Regions from separate parts of the Undibacterium sp. RuRC25W genome, predicted to be linked through region 2. Evidence: predicted binding sites of a transcription regulator. Region 2 holds the regulator's gene; the other holds the start of a gene.

The links. The regulator sigma-54, encoded in region 2, starts transcription at its own class of promoters, with help from an activator protein. The targets are predictions, from matches to a motif close to TGGCANGNAANCTGCTTT.
Region 1: the regulator sigma-54 is predicted to act here: its motif matches at 5,420-5,437, upstream of ACO0KV_RS11040 (flavin monoamine oxidase family protein).

The regions. Positions count from the first base shown of each region.
Region 1 covers NZ_JBMPPD010000021.1:18,625-26,721, forward strand. Annotated here, with positions in the region: gene ACO0KV_RS11020 (MarR family winged helix-turn-helix transcriptional regulator) at 1-51, shown strand, start outside; gene secF (protein translocase subunit SecF) at 298-1,239, opposite strand; gene secD (protein translocase subunit SecD) at 1,267-3,168, opposite strand; gene yajC (preprotein translocase subunit YajC) at 3,245-3,580, opposite strand; gene ACO0KV_RS11040 (flavin monoamine oxidase family protein) at 3,832-5,355, opposite strand; gene tgt (tRNA guanosine(34) transglycosylase Tgt) at 5,603-6,736, opposite strand; gene queA (tRNA preQ1(34) S-adenosylmethionine ribosyltransferase-isomerase QueA) at 6,786-7,853, opposite strand; gene recG (ATP-dependent DNA helicase RecG) at 8,018-8,097, shown strand, end outside.
Region 2 covers NZ_JBMPPD010000013.1:39,618-47,714, forward strand. Annotated here, with positions in the region: gene ACO0KV_RS08050 (KpsF/GutQ family sugar-phosphate isomerase) at 1-136, shown strand, start outside; gene ACO0KV_RS08055 (KdsC family phosphatase) at 136-672, shown strand; gene lptC (LPS export ABC transporter periplasmic protein LptC) at 669-1,292, shown strand; gene lptA (lipopolysaccharide transport periplasmic protein LptA) at 1,331-1,897, shown strand; gene lptB (LPS export ABC transporter ATP-binding protein) at 1,917-2,681, shown strand; gene ACO0KV_RS08075 (RNA polymerase factor sigma-54) at 2,692-4,176, shown strand; gene hpf (ribosome hibernation-promoting factor, HPF/YfiA family) at 4,286-4,630, shown strand; gene ACO0KV_RS08085 (enoyl-CoA hydratase/isomerase family protein) at 4,795-5,889, shown strand; gene ACO0KV_RS08090 (ABC transporter ATP-binding protein) at 6,263-6,991, opposite strand; gene ACO0KV_RS08095 (ABC transporter permease subunit) at 7,002-8,097, opposite strand, start outside.

The sequences.
Region 1 (8,097 bases), on a different contig from region 2:
GAAGAGGCGTTGAGCAAGTTAAAGTCACACTTAGGGAAGAATGCCGCTTAATATTCACAGCGATGAACTTGCGTGTTTTTAAGCCTGTCGACGATAGAAACATATCGTCGACACATCATCGACGCGTCATCAAAATGACCAGTAACGCGTGAGCATAGCACCCTGATTGATGGATGAATGCATAAGAAAAGCCAGCAATTAATCTGCCCAATTAAATGGGGTCAGTTCAAATGCTGGCTTTTTTATTCTTGCTTCATTCTCAAAAAAGAGAATCAACCCTTCAAACGATTCAGAAGATTAAACAACCGCTCCGTCTGTGTCGTCTTTTTCTTTGACTGGCTTGATCAGATCTTCACGTTTCACACCCAACCACATCGCAATGGCCGCAGCCACGAAAACAGATGAATAGATACCGAAGCAAATACCAATCGTCAATGCAACCGCAAAATAATGCAAGGTTGGACCGCCGATTAACAGCATCGACAACACCATCATCTGCGTACAACCGTGGGTAATAATCGTCCGTGAGATGGTGCTTGTGATCGCGCTATCGATCACTTCTTTGACGGTCATCTTGCGTTGTTTACGGAAGTTTTCGCGGATACGATCAAAAATAACCACGGATTCATTCACTGAGTAACCCAGCACCGCCAGTACTGCCGCTAAGACAGATAAGTTAAATTCCCATTGGAAGAATGCGAAGAAACCCAAAATGATGATCACATCATGCAAGTTGGCGATAATTGCCGCCACCGCAAACTTCCATTCAAAACGAATCGCCAGATAAATCACCACACCGATCACCACGAACAACAAGGCCATCAAACCGTCATGCGCTAACTCGTCGCCCACTTGCGAGCCAACTTGTTCTGTCCGTTGCAATTTAACGTCTGGATCAATGGCTTGTAACGCCGTGAATACTTTTTTCGCCTGATCATCTGCCGAGCTGTCTTGCTTTGGCAATGGCAAACGAATGACCACATCTTGTGCTTTACCAAAGGTCTGCACTGGGACATCGGCGTAACCTAAAGACTCAACGGTTTTACGCACGGCATCGACGTCTGCTGCTTTGGAATACGACACTTCCATCACCGTACCGCCGGTAAATTCAACGGAGAAGTGTAAACCCTTGTGCAGCAAAAAGAAGACGGCGGCCACAAACGTTAAGGCAGAAATGACATTGAAAATCAGCGCATGGCGCATGAAAGGAATGTCTTTTTTAATGCGGAATAATTCCATAATGAATTCCTGAATTCTTATCTAGGCTTACGATTGTTGAGTAACGTCAGTCGTGTTGACCGCATCAGCAGTTGGTTTCCAGATCTGACCAATAGACAAGGAAGTCAGTTTCTTTTGACGACCGTACCAGAGATTCACCACACCGCGTGACACAAATACGGAAGAGAAAATCGAAGTCAGAATGCCCAGGCAATGCACAACAGCAAAGCCTTTGATCGGACCAGAACCAAAGATCAACAATGCCAGACCGACGATAAAGGTCGTAACGTTGGAGTCGAGAATGGTTGCCCATGCATGACCAAAGCCTTCTTCGATCGCTTTTTGTGGCGATTTACCACCACGCAGTTCTTCACGAATCCGCTCGTTAATCAACACGTTCGCATCAATCGCCATACCTAGCGCCAGCGCAATCGCTGCGATACCAGGCAAAGTCAGTGTTGCTTGCAAGAGGGACAATGTCGCCACCAACAACAACAAGTTAACCGACAGTGCCAACACACTGAACGCACCGAACAACATGTAATACACGATCATAAAGATCGAGATCGCAGCAAAACCGTACAGCGTCGAATTACGACCTTGTTTGATGTTCTCGACACCTAATTGCGGTCCAATGGTACGTTCTTCGATGATTTCCATTGGTGCGGCCAGAGAACCAGCACGTAACAACAAAGCCAGATCAGCCGAGGCAGCAGCAGTACCCATACCAGTAATCTGGAAACGAGAGCCGAGTTCAGCATTAATCGTTGGCGCGATCAATACCTCACCTTTGCCTTTTTCAAACAACACGATCGCCATACGCTTGCCGATGCGATTACGCGTCGCTTCACGCATTTTACGGCCACCGTCACCATTCATATCCACAGACACTGCTGGCTGTTGACGTTCATCGAATGTTGCTGATGCGCCAGTAATATAATCACCTGTTGCAACGGGATCTTTGCTCAGAATCAGCCATTCACCACGGTTAGATTTAAATAATTCAGAACCAAACGGCACTGGTGTATTGGTATCGACTGGACCAATCACACTGTCATCTAACAAGCGAACTTCCAGAGTCGCCGTACGGCCAATAATTTCTTTTGCACGTGCAACATCTTGGACGCCAGGCAATTGGACGACGATACGATCCGGACCTTGTTGTTGAATAATTGGTTCAGCAACACCCAGTTCATTCACACGTTTAGATAAGGCACTGATATTTTGTTTAACGCCTTCGGTAACCACTGCCTTGAGGGCTTCTGGTTTCAGGCCGGCTTGCAGATTGAACTCGGTCGCATCGCTACTAACGGCATCAACAAAATTCACATCCGTTAATTGCGATACCAGCAGGGCTTTAGCAGCATTACGGGTTTCTGCATCACGGAATTTAATGGAGATCACATCACCATCACGGCTGATACCAGCATGATGAATTTCTTTATCGCGTAACGTTGCGCGCACAGTCGATTGCAAACCTTGTACGCGCTTGTTCAATACGGCTTTAGTATCGACTTGCATCAGAAAGTGCACACCGCCGCGCAAATCCAGACCCAGATACATCGGCAAGGCATTCAGATTCTGCATCCACTTTGGCGTATTCGACAACAGATTAAACGCAACCGTATAAGTCGGGTCGTTTGGATCTGTATTCAGCGCTTTTTCGATCGCATCTTTGGCTTTGAATTGGGTATCCGTATCTACAAAACGTGCGCGAACGGTGCCTTGTAAGCCATTAAAATCGTAAAAAATGCCATTGTCTTTGAGGCCAGCTTGTTGTATTGCCTGTTCAACGCGGGCTGACAAGCTGCTGTCAATTTTGACTGTCGATTTCGCGCTACTGACTTGAACGGCTGGCGATTCGCCAAAAAAGTTCGGTGCCGTGTATAAACCGCCAAAAACAAGCGCGATCAAAATCAACAGATACTTCCAGAGTGGGTAGCGATTCATAATAAAAATAGAAATGGAAGCTAAAAAGCACAACGCAGTCCAAGGTGAAATGGACTGCGTTGCCGGTGTTTGCTAATTAAATCGCTTTAATGGTGCCCTTAGGCAGCAGCATCGTCACAGCAATTTTTTGTACGACAATTTCTGTACCGTTCGCGACTTCGATGGTCACGTAGGCGTCAGTCACTTTAACTACTTTACCCAGAATACCGCCGGACGTGATGACTTCATCGTTCTTTGCCAGGGCATCCATCATGGCTTTTTGTTCTTTCTGACGTTTCATTTGTGGGCGCAACATCAAGAAATACAGCACCACAAACATCAAAACTAATGGCAAGAAACTCATTAAGCCACCATCGCCACCAAGAATACTAGCAGCACCAGTGGACTGCGCATAAGCGTTAGAAATAAACACGTTAAGACTCCATTCGTTGTAAGAATCAGTGGCTCATACAATCAAACCACTCTTGTTGCAATCACCCTTATGTCGTGACAGATGGGTAATTTTCAATTGGCAAAGCGCCACATTCTAGCATTGGCAGGCAAAAATACCGCTTTTTCGTATGCTTTACTGTGTTTTGCTCATAAAACTTCATCTTGTTATCTATTTTTTAGATGGATTTTGACGTATCCATAGCAAAACTTAGTCGAGTTTTCCAGTCAATATTAGACAAATTTCATGGTTTCCAGCGCCAACTCTGCAGTATTCAGTGCGCCTTCGACAAATCCCTGGTAATCAGAATACGCCTCACCTACGATGTGGATGTTTTTGGCTCCCGATCCAAAATCAAAGGCTTTAAACACGTCCATCACTTTCCACGACCGCACGCCTGGCTGCCAGCCATGATTCGCGGCTCCATACGGAGCACGTGCCCAGTCGCGAATGCCGTAGGTAATCACAGAGTTTTTGATAAACGCTGCGGTTTCTTCAAGGCTCTTTTCTTCAAACATATGACGTGCTTGCTCTGTTAAGCTCAAACCGGAACGATTAATATCAATGAGGCGTTTGACATCACGTGCCACAAACAAGGAGAAAGCTTCAACAATCTTAGCATTCTGATCAATTTCTGCTCGGTCATGCTTATCACCTTCAACTACGTAGTGTTTCCAGAACTCTGTCGAAGGTCGATCCATGTACAACAACACCATACCGTGTCCGTCTTTGTCTTTGTTTTCAGGTCGGCGGAAGTAATGAATCTCACGGGTCGGCAAGCAACTCGCATACTGCTGCGGTTTTTGAGAATAATCCCACCACGGCGCATCGGTGACAAAAAACAGTTTCAACATCGGGAAACCGTTAACGGAATCGAGTTGACTCGCAACGTGCTCAGGCAATGACGATGCCAGCTTCACTAGCGGTAAGCGTGGCAAAGCCAACATCAGACGGTCTGTTTGCAATTCAATCACGCCATTTTTGGTGGTAATTTCCAACGCCAAACGCGGCTGCCCCATGGCAACTTGCTTAAAACTTTTCAAAGCATGCCCACCAGCCAGCGTGACATTGCTCGATGTGCGCAATTTAGCCATGATGCTGTCGGTCAGCTTGGCGCTACCACCATCAATGGTTGCCAGTTCCTGACCGATGGTTTTCAAAGCACGTAACCACCAGATGATCCATTCAATCGCGTTCAGATTTTCTGGCAGCATATGATAGAACGTGCCGGTATCACGCAATTTGGTCAGCGCCAGATGCGACAATACGCCTTGCGCTGACATCGCGTTCCAGAAACCCATGCTCCATAACGGCTGGCCGTTCAACTGCGCGTGTTTGCGCATGCGTTGGTAATCTGCTTCTGTCTGCTTATCGATCCAAGCCTGATCATCGGGCGACTGACCCATGATCAACATGATGCCGCGCTTGAGTAGTTGCAGCGAGTTGAGCCCCAACTCTTCATCGGGCAAATCATAAGTAGGCGCATTTACTTCTTCACCCACTGGGCCACTGAAATCAATCAGTTTCACACCCAGATCGCGGCATAAACCAGCAAAGCGCGGTTGTAGCGTCGGTTCAAAGCGCATCGGCCCCCATTCAGCGGTAAAGCCATCAAGGTCTTCGGTCTCGATGCGACCACCCCAACGATCCGCAGAGCCTTCCAATACCACCACTTGCTGTCCAGACTCAGCGAGTCGCCAAGCGCAATACAACCCAGCAATACCGCCACCGGCGATCACTACAGGATGAAAATTCATGTTGTCTCCTATTTATTTTTTCGTCTACGTGGCGAACGACTCGCTCAACCGCAGAACAATCAACAATGCAGAAATTCTGTCAGGCGCGATTTTACTCTTGGAGAGCGGAAAATAACGATGTATCACCGACTATATTTGAAAAACGTATATCGATATTACAAACGTAAAAAAGGGCCGCACCGCGACCCTTTTCAGACTTCATCAATCATCATCAAGCAAGTTTGATGCTTTGAATTTTCAGATGAATTTATATACCGCGTGAACGATCTGCATGGAATTGCTGCACAAACTCAGGAAAGCGTTCATCATCCAGAGATTTGCGGATGTTTTTCATCAAATCTAAGTAGTAGTGCAAGTTGTGGATCGTATTAAGGCGTGCACCAAGAATCTCACCGGTACGATGCAAATGATGCAGGTACGCACGAGAGAAATTTTTGCAGGTGTAGCACTCACATGTCGCATCTAATGGTTCTTTATCTTCTTTGTAACGTGCATTTTTAATTTTCACGTCACCAAAGCGTGTAAAGATCCAGCCATTGCGTGCATTGCGGGTTGGCATCACGCAATCGAACATATCGATACCATTCGCCACACCCGCCACCAGATCTTCTGGCGTACCAACACCCATGAGGTAATGTGGCTTGTTTTCAGGCAATTTGGGACCGGTATGCGCCAGAATGCGCATCATGTCTTCTTTTGGCTCGCCAACAGACAAACCACCAATCGCTATTCCGTGGAAACCCAATTCATTCAAGCCAGCCAACGATTCATCACGCAGGTGCTCAAACATCCCCCCCTGAACGATACCAAATAAAGCGTTCGGATTTTCGTTGGCATTGAATTCATCAATCGAGCGCTTTGCCCAACGCAAAGACATGCGCATGGATTTGCCAGCTTCTTCGGTGGTTGCCGGACGACCATCGATTTCGTAGGGCGTACATTCGTCGAACTGCATCGCGATGTCGGAATTCAGCGCACGTTGAATTTGCATCGAGATTTCTGGTGACAAAAATAAGCGCTCACCACTGATCGGAGAAGAAAACTTGACGCCCTCTTCCGTAATTTTGCGCATCGCGCCAAGCGAAAACACCTGGAAGCCACCTGAATCAGTCAGGATCGGTTTATCCCATCCCATAAAGTCATGCAAACCGCCAAATTTATTCAGAACGCTTAAGCCCGGGCGCAGCCATAAATGGAAGGTATTACCCAGAATGATGTGCGCATCGATTTCTTTCAATTCCAGCGGCGACATCGCTTTGACGGAACCATAGGTACCGACTGGCATAAAAATCGGTGTTTCGATTTCACCGTGGTTGACCTTCACACGACCGCGACGGGCTGCCGTAGTCTTGTCTTTTTTGATGAGCGTAAATTCCAGCATAATCTTTCCTTGTGTCCTACTTGGTAGCGGACACGCTAAATGTGTGTTTTTATTTCTCTGTTGCGCCAGCGTCTGTCTGCGCGTCTGAGGTATTGGTCAGTAACATCGCATCGCCATAACTGAAGAAGCGGTAATGCTGTGCAATCGCATGGGCATAGGCTGCCTTAATGCTATCGTAACCTGCAAAGGCAGACACCAGCATCATCAACGTTGATTTTGGTAAGTGAAAATTCGTGATTAAACGATCCACCGTTTTAAACACATACCCGGGTGTAATGAATAATTGGGTGTCGTCGCTACCAGCTTCCAGTTGTCCGGATTGCGACGCAGATTCTAGGGCACGCATACTGGTTGTACCAACAGCAACCACCTTGCCACCAGACGCTTTTGCAGCGCGGACTGCGTCAACTGTCTCTGTCGGCACGGTGTACCACTCGCTGTGCATAACGTGCTCTTTCAGGTCTTCGACACGCACTGGCTGAAACGTCCCCGCGCCTACATGCAAGGTAACATAAGCAAGTTGTACGCCTTTAGCCTGGCAACGCTGCAATAAATCCTGATCAAAATGTAAACCAGCAGTCGGTGCAGCAACCGCACCCGGCACCCGGTTATAGACCGTTTGATAACGTTGTTCATCAAAGTCGTCCGCATCATGCTCAATGTAGGGCGGCAGCGGCAAACGGCCATATTGCTCCAGCAATACGAAAATATCCGATGGAAAAAACAAGGTAAAAAACTCGCCTTGGCGTTCACCAACAACCACATCAAAGGCGTCTGCGAGGCGAATTTTACTACCTGGCAATGGCGATTTAGATGCTCGCATCTGGACTAACACGCTGCGATTTTCATCGGTATTCGACAATACACGCTCCACCAGCAACTGCACTTTACCGCCAGTTTCTTTGGCACCAAAAAAACGCGCCTTGAGAACCCGGGTGTCATTAAATACCAGCACATCGCCTGCGGTTAACTGGCTTAATACATCTGAAAAACGACGATCAACCAATTGATCACCGTCCACGTGCAATAAGCGCGATGCGGTGCGATCCGGCAATGGCATTTGCGCGATCAAGGACTCGGGCAAATCAAAATCAAAGTTACTAAGAGTATATTTCATGCTCGGAAAACCAAAAGAGTGAAAACAAAATGCTGCGCACTGTATAAAAAATCAGTAGAATAGTTTGCGACATGCTATTCTTTTGAGAATATCGCCTCTGTTTTTGAACAAAAAGCATTATTTTTATCAACTACGCCAACAGCAAAACCTACCATTTTACACCCATGGCAGCGCAAGCCCCAAATCTACCCGTCGTCAACACCGAAATCGCCTTAAAACCGGACGATGCGACAAGCAATGGGCG
Region 2 (8,097 bases):
TGCCGATCAGCTAGCTGTAGAAGCAGTCGAGGTCATGGAAACCTACAGGATCAATCAAGTGCTGGTCGTAGATGAAGATAGCAAACTGGTCGGTGCGCTGCATATCCATGATCTGACAAGAGCAAAGGTAATTTAATGTCTGACGCATTCATAAAAGCAACAGCAAAAGCAGCAAAAATCAAGCTGATGATATTTGATGTCGATGGTATTCTGACGGATGGCAGCCTGCATTTTAGTCCTGACGGCGAAGCACTGAAAACGTTTAATGTTCTCGATGGACAAGGGATCCGCTTATTACAAAAAGCGGGTATCGCTACTGCAATTATCAGCGCCCGCAAATCTGCGATCGTTTCTAAACGCGCTTCAGACCTCGACATTACGCATGTCCGTCAAGGCATCCATGATAAAAAAACTGCCTTCTTTGAACTTCTGGCGGAATTGAATCTTACCAGCGACGAATGTGGCTTCATTGGGGACGACGTCATCGATTTACCAGTATTGACCCGTGTCGGATTTGCCGCAAGTGTCCCCAATGGCCATCCAGAAGTTCGCTCAAGAGTAGATTATGTGACCACGGCACTTGGTGGTAAAGGCGCTGCACGTGAGGTGTGTGACTACATTTTACGGGCGCAGAACAAATACCAACTCGCTTTAGCTGACTATCTGGCATGAAACCACAAATCACCATTGACCGAGCACAAATCTGGATTGCAGTAGCAGTCCTAGGGTTTATTGCGCTCGGAAGCTTTTGGGTGGAAAATGCGTTTCGCCAGAGTGGAGAAGAAGATGCACAAAAATCTTCCGTGCGCCTTGAGCCTGATTACTATGTAGAAAAATTCAACTTCATACGACTATCGAATAGCAACAAAGCGAATTACCATTTAACTGGTGAGAAGCTGATCCATCTGCCACGTACCGATCAGTATGAAATTACCAATCCACACATTAATAGCTTTGCCGATCAACGCACCGCAGTCACAATCATTGCAGCACGGGCTGTTGTAGATCAGAAATCCAATACAGTCCTACCGAAACGCGAACACGATATAGTGCGCCTGTATGACAACGTGACCGTTGAACGCCCAGAGGGCGACAACTCACATTTTATGCGTTTAGAAACAGATTATCTGATGTTGACCCCGGATGATGATTTAATTACTTCGGATCATCCCGTCACATTATTTACCCACGGTATAGAATCTCATGCAATTGGTATGGTCGCTAATAATTCAACGCAGCAACTGGAATTATTAAGCAAAGTACGCGCACGTTTAAAAAAACGTGTTGATTGAGAACTTACCTGACAAGAAACCCAATTAGAAAGTAAACCATGCGCCTGACTCTCATTTCTACTCGTCAGATTGTGAGCTCGATAGTATTTTTTGGCCTCTGCACTTCGGTAGTTTTATCGGCACACGCCGAAAAAGCCGATAGCAAAAAAGAAATGGTCATTGAAGCGGATCATCTGATCAGTGACGGCAAAACCAATGTCACCACTTGCTCTGGTGATGTGCACATCACCAAAGGGACCTTGGTCGTCAGCGCGGAACGTGCTGTTGCTAGCAAAACCCCTGATGATTTTCAAAACGTAAAACTCTACGCTAAGGCTGGGGGTAAGGTCAGGTTTCGCCAGAAACGCGACGGCGGGCCAGACCTGTGGGTAGAGGGTGAAGCTGAGCGTGCCGAATATGACGAAAAAACAGAATTTATTAAATTCATCTCTCGTGCCAAAGTACGTTACCTTGAAGGTAGCAAGGTCACCGACGAACAAGAAGGCGAGTATCTCTCTTACGATAGTAAAAACGATGTCTTTGTTGGCTCGAATACAAGCAATGGCACTGCTGTATCTGGCGGTGGAAGAATCCGTCTGACTATTCAGCCAAAGAACGACAAATAAAATATCAAAGAAATATAAGATGCCAACCAATACCTCAGAAAAAACCAGCACGCTGGTGGTAAAAGGCCTGCAAAAACGCTACGGCGCGAGGCAGGTTGTCAGAGATGTGTCATTGACCGTGAAGAGCGGCGAAGTTGTTGGCTTGCTTGGCCCTAACGGGGCGGGAAAAACCACCTCGTTTTACATGATTGTTGGCCTCGTCCCATCGGATGGTGGAAGTATTACCATAGACGGCATACCCGCCTCTGGACTGGCGATTCATGAACGTGCGGTCTTAGGTTTATCTTACTTACCGCAAGAAGCCTCAGTTTTTAGAAAACTCACTGTTGAAGAAAACATCCGCGCGGTTTTGGAGATACAAAAAGATGAAAATAACAAATTTTTATCTAAAGGTGTTATTCAACAACGACTAGATGCCTTATTGGCAGATTTACAAATCGAAAAAATCCGCGACAACCCTGCCTTATCTCTGTCGGGGGGGGAGCGGCGACGCGTCGAAATTGCCCGTGCTTTGGCAACAAATCCGCGGTTCGTCCTGTTAGATGAACCATTTGCGGGCGTTGATCCCATCGCGGTCATTGAGATTCAGCGTATCGTACGCTTTCTCAAAGAGCGTGGTATTGGCGTTTTGATCACTGACCACAACGTGCGTGAAACATTGGGTATCTGTGATCATGCCTATATCATCAATCAAGGTGCAGTATTAGCCAGTGGCAAGCCTGACGACATCATTGAAAATGAATCGGTCAGACGGGTGTATCTGGGAGAACATTTCCGGATGTGACGGAAGCATCATGAAACAAAGCCTGCAACTCCGCACTTCCCAGCATCTGGCGCTCACTCCACAATTGCAACAATCGATACGGTTATTGCAATTGTCGACCCTTGAGTTACATCAGGAACTGGAAACACTACTCATCGAGAACCCACTCTTGGAACGGGTCGATGATCCTATGGATAATGCAGTCAGGCTATTGGCAGATGGCGCAATCAATAGCACCAGTACAACACCTGATGCAGGCATGGAAATACCAGATTTACAAGCAAATACCACTACGTCGCAGGATTCACAATCTGACACTGAATTTGCAACGAATGACAGTGTCAGCGCAAACGAGGAAGACTGGAGCTTCAATGATGCGCCAGCAGGCCAATACAATGCCGAAGATGATGACGGTCAACGTCAGCTAGAAGCAGCGCACATTGGTCTGCGTGAGCATTTATCAGAACAAATGCGACTCAATTTGCGCGAACCGCGTGATTTGGCGCTGGTTGAACTCATCATTGATGCCATTGATGATAATGGTTATCTCAGCGAAACATTAGAAGAAATTCATGCGAGTCTGCCAATAGAACTGACTGTTGAGCTAGAAGAATTATCATTTGCGCTCTCTATGGTGCAAAGTTTCGACCCCGCCGGAGTCGGTGCAAGATGTCCGGCAGAATGTTTGGCATTGCAGATAAAACGTTTACCTCATATCCCATTCGTGACGCGTCGCTTGGCATTAAGTATTGTTGAAAATCAATTAAATTTATTTGCCCAACGGGACTTCACTAAATTAAAGAAAATTTTTGATTGTGATGATGAAGATTTACGTGAAGCACAGCTTGTCATCCGAACATGCAAACCACGCCCAGGCAGTGAATTTGCTAAAAGTAGTTCAGACTATGTCGTCCCAGATGTAATTGTCAAAAAAACGGCGAATGGCTGGCAAGTCGTACTCAATCAGGACGTCATGCCCAAACTGCGCGTGAGTAGCATGTACGCGAATCTGATGCGTCAGCATCGCGGCGAAAATGGTCTAAACACCCAACTCCAGGAAGCACGCTGGCTCATCAAAAATATGCGCCAACGCTTTGAAACCATATTGCGCGTTGCGCAAGCGATAGTAGAAAGGCAGCGTAATTTTTTTACGCACGGTGCAGTTGCTATGCGCCCCCTTGTTTTGCGCGAAATAGCTGATACACTAGGACTACACGAAAGCACAATTTCTCGTGTAACGACCCAAAAATACATGTTGACCCCACATGGCATGTTTGAGTTGAAGTACTTTTTCGGCAGCCATGTCGCGACGGAAACTGGGGGAGAAGCATCGTCCACCGCGATACGAGCACTCATCAAGCAGTTGATAGGAGCAGAAGACCAGAAGAACCCACTCTCTGACAGTAAAATTGCAGACATGCTGGGTGAACAGGGCATGGTAATTGCCCGACGTACCGTCGCCAAATACCGAGAAGCCTTGAAAATTCCTCCAGTGAGTATGCGTAAATCTTTATAAGTTTGTCCTTGTATTTACGGTTTAAATTGCTATATATGATTTAGCTCAAAACACTTCCGATGAAATGAGCGCATCATCATAGTATGGAACATTATTATAGGAGCACAGTATGAATCTCACCATCAGTGGACATCACGTCGAAGTAACTCCTGCAATTCGCGAATACGTACATACCAAGCTAGAACGGGTACGGCGTCACTTTGATCAAGTCATTGATATTGCCGTCATCCTGACGGTAGACAAGCTCCGAGAAAAAGAAAAACGTCACAAAGCCGATATCAATCTACACATCAGCGGAAAAGATATCCATGTTGAAAGTCTGGCGCATGATTTATATGCCGCCATTGATTCACTGGTCGACAAACTGGACCGTCAAGTCATTAAGCATAAAGACAAAATTCAGGAACATCAGCACGATGCAATAAAACATATGCCAGACCCGGCATCGGCATAATTTCCATCCCCTGAATAATCGGGGACATCAAAACAAAGGACGCTTTCTGGCGTCCTTTTTTGTTTATACCAAGCTCTTTGTTTAGCGATGTTGAAAGCACGTGACGTCTTGCCAACCAAAGCATAAAATGATTGCTTCATCACGATCAATTTATTGGTAATCCTATGAGCGAACACGTCCTGACATCCGTTAAAAATCATATCGGTTTTATTACGCTTGACCGCCCCAAAGCCCTTAATTCATTATCTCTGGACATGGTACGCGCGATGACTGCTAGCTTGCTCCAGTGGCGAGAAGATGAACACATCCGTGCCGTGTTTATTCAGAGTAGTAGCGAAAAGGCTTTATGTGCAGGAGGTGATATTCGCTTTTTTTATGACGTCGGAACAGCAACGCCGACGGGTGACAGCGCGCTATTAGAAGATTTTTTCACCGAAGAATATGCATTAAACCATTTAATTCATTTCTATCCAAAACCTTACATCGCGCTGATGAACGGCGTCGTCATGGGCGGCGGCATGGGCATTGCTCAAGCAGGCCCTGACACTAGCGTGCGCATCGTTACTGAGCGCACAAAAATGGCGATGCCTGAGGTAAATATCGGTTTATTTCCAGATGTCGGTGGTGGTTATTTCTTATCCCGCACACCAGGCCAAATCGGCACTTATCTTGGATTAAGTGGAGAGATCATTGTTGCTGCCGATGCCCTTTATGCTGGGCTGGCCGATGTGTTTGTTCCAACCACTGAAATCCCTGCTTTGATGGATTTCTTGAGCAATAGCGATGCGACTGATTGGCGTAAAGCGATTCACGATTTTGCTAGTGCGTTTGCGTCAAAAGTCGACCCAGCACAAAGCAAACTCGCCGCGCAACGTGCAGAAATTGATGCATTGTTCATTGGAGATAGCGTTCCTGTTATTACTGAACGCCTGAAAGCAAGCGACAGTACCTTTGCCCAGACGACCCTCGCAACAATGGCAAAACGCTCGCCATTACTGATGAGCGTCACGTTAGAACAATTGCGCCGCAGCGCCAGTATGTCAGTCTCAGATTGCCTGCGTATGGAAAGAACGATGGTGCGCCACTGCTTCAAACATGGCGAAGTCTTAGAAGGTGTACGTGCTTTAGTTGTCGACAAAGACAATCAACCACGATGGTCACCTGCAGACTTATCAGAAGTCACACGCGATATGGTAGTGGAATTCTTCACGCCAGTATGGCCAAAATACGCCCACCCATTGCGTTCGTTAGTGGGGTGATGGGGTAATGCTTCGGTGAAGTGACGTTGGTCGTTGATACCTAATCCAAAAGCCGCCCCTCCATTGCGCTTGCAGTAGAGGGGCGTTTTCTGCTTTCCATTTAGCGTAGCTAGTTTTGATTGTGCAATTACCTTTATCCGCTTTAGATAAAGCAATTTGTGCTTCACGGAAAACGGATCAGAAAGTATCTTTGTCTGAGCGAAGCGAATTTAGATACTTTCCCGTTTTACGTGACGCGCACATTGTTCCTACACACTGTGTTGCATTCGAAGAACGAAGTCTGCGGAGCGTTTCTTTGGCTCGCTTTTCCCAGCAAACCCTTGCGAAAAGAAACGTGATTGGCTGCCGAGATACGCAACAAAATGCCAGCACATCAATGCTGCGCATTCCCCCCCAAATACGCCGCCTTCACCGCCGGATCGTTCTGCAAACTCGCCGCAGGCCCATGAACAGAAATCCGCCCATTCTCAAGCACATAACCATAATCAGCAACCGCCAACGCAGCAGCTGCAAACTGCTCTACGAGCAACATAGTCATCCCTTCGTGCTTTAGACGCTGAATAATCCGGAAAACTTCATCCACTAAAATCGGCGCCAATCCCATCGATGGCTCATCGAGCAAAATCACTTCAGGATTTAACATGACTGCACGTGCCATCGCCAGCATTTGCTGCTCACCACCAGACAAGGTGCCAGCGAGCTGATCGCGACGTTCACGCAGGCGAGGAAATAACTCCATCGCCTTTTGCAAATCCGTATCAATATCGCCGCGACTGCGCGATCCTGTAAAACGAGGGAACGCGCCGAGCAATAAATTATCTTTGACCGACATGGTTGCAAATACCCGTCGACCTTCCGGTGAATGTGCCAGACCAGCGCGTGCAATTTTGTGCGAATCGAGTCCGGTAATGTCCTGTCCTCCAAGATTAACGGTACCCTCTTTCGGTTTTAACATACCGGAAATAGCGCGCATGGTCGTCGTTTTACCTGCACCATTTGAGCCAATCAGAGTCACCACTTTGCCTTTTGGGACGGACAAAGAAATGCCGTGCAATACTTGCACCTTACCGTACGCGGCGTGTAAATTTGAAATCTCTAACATGCGGTTCTCCTTACGCCGTAGCCACTGGATGGGCTGCGCCACTCAGCTCTTCACTGACGCTTCCACCAAGGTAAGCCTCAATCACTTTCGGATCAGCCTGAACTGCGGCTGGCTTGCCCTCACAAATTTTCTGACCAAAATCGAGTACGGTGACGGTGTCGCATAGCGACATCACCACATCCATATGATGCTCAATCAGAATAATCGTGATGCCGTGTTCGCGAATTTTACGAATGATCGCGATCAGCTCTTTGATGTCAGGCGCAGTCAATCCTGCGGCTGGCTCATCAAGCAATAACAATTGTGGATTTAAACCCAGCGCACGACCAATTTCCAACAAGCGTTGTTTACCATAAGGCAGATTACGGGCTTCTTCATTTGCCAGATCAGATAAACCAACAAAGTGCAAAATGCTCGCAGCGCGTTCACGTGCTGCACGCTCTTCACGCAGATACCGTGGTGTGTGCAGCATGGCATCAAAAACGTTACTACGGAAAGTACTATGCAAACCCACCAACACGTTTTCGGTAGCAGTCATTTCGCCAAACAATTGTACGTTCTGGAAAGTCCGCGCAACACCGCCTAAAGCGATCGCTGATGGCGTCGTTCCTGAAATTACCCGCCCAGCAAACTCAACCACACCGTCAGTTGGTTTGTAGATACCGGTCAACACATTCATCATTGTGCTTTTACCGGATCCATTCGGGCCGATCAATCCATGCACCGTACCTTGGGCAATTTGCAGGTCAACATGATTCAGGGCTTTTAATCCACCAAACTGCATCAACAACTGGCGGGCACTCAACAACACGCCAACGCGCTCACCGCCCGCATTCGCAATTGCCAACGATTCGTCCACAGCCTGCGCACCTGACTGAGCGATAAGATGACGAGGACCTTTACCAAACATGGCACTCACAAAACCGACAATACCATCCTGCAAATAATAGACAACGAATAAGGTCATCAGACCAAAAATAGTCAGACGCCAATCGGTAATATTTTCCAATTTATAGGAAAACAATGCCATACCTATCGTTGCTACCACGGGTACGACAATCTCTCGGGCTGTTTTACGCTTCTGTACTAAAGCGATCACTGCGCCA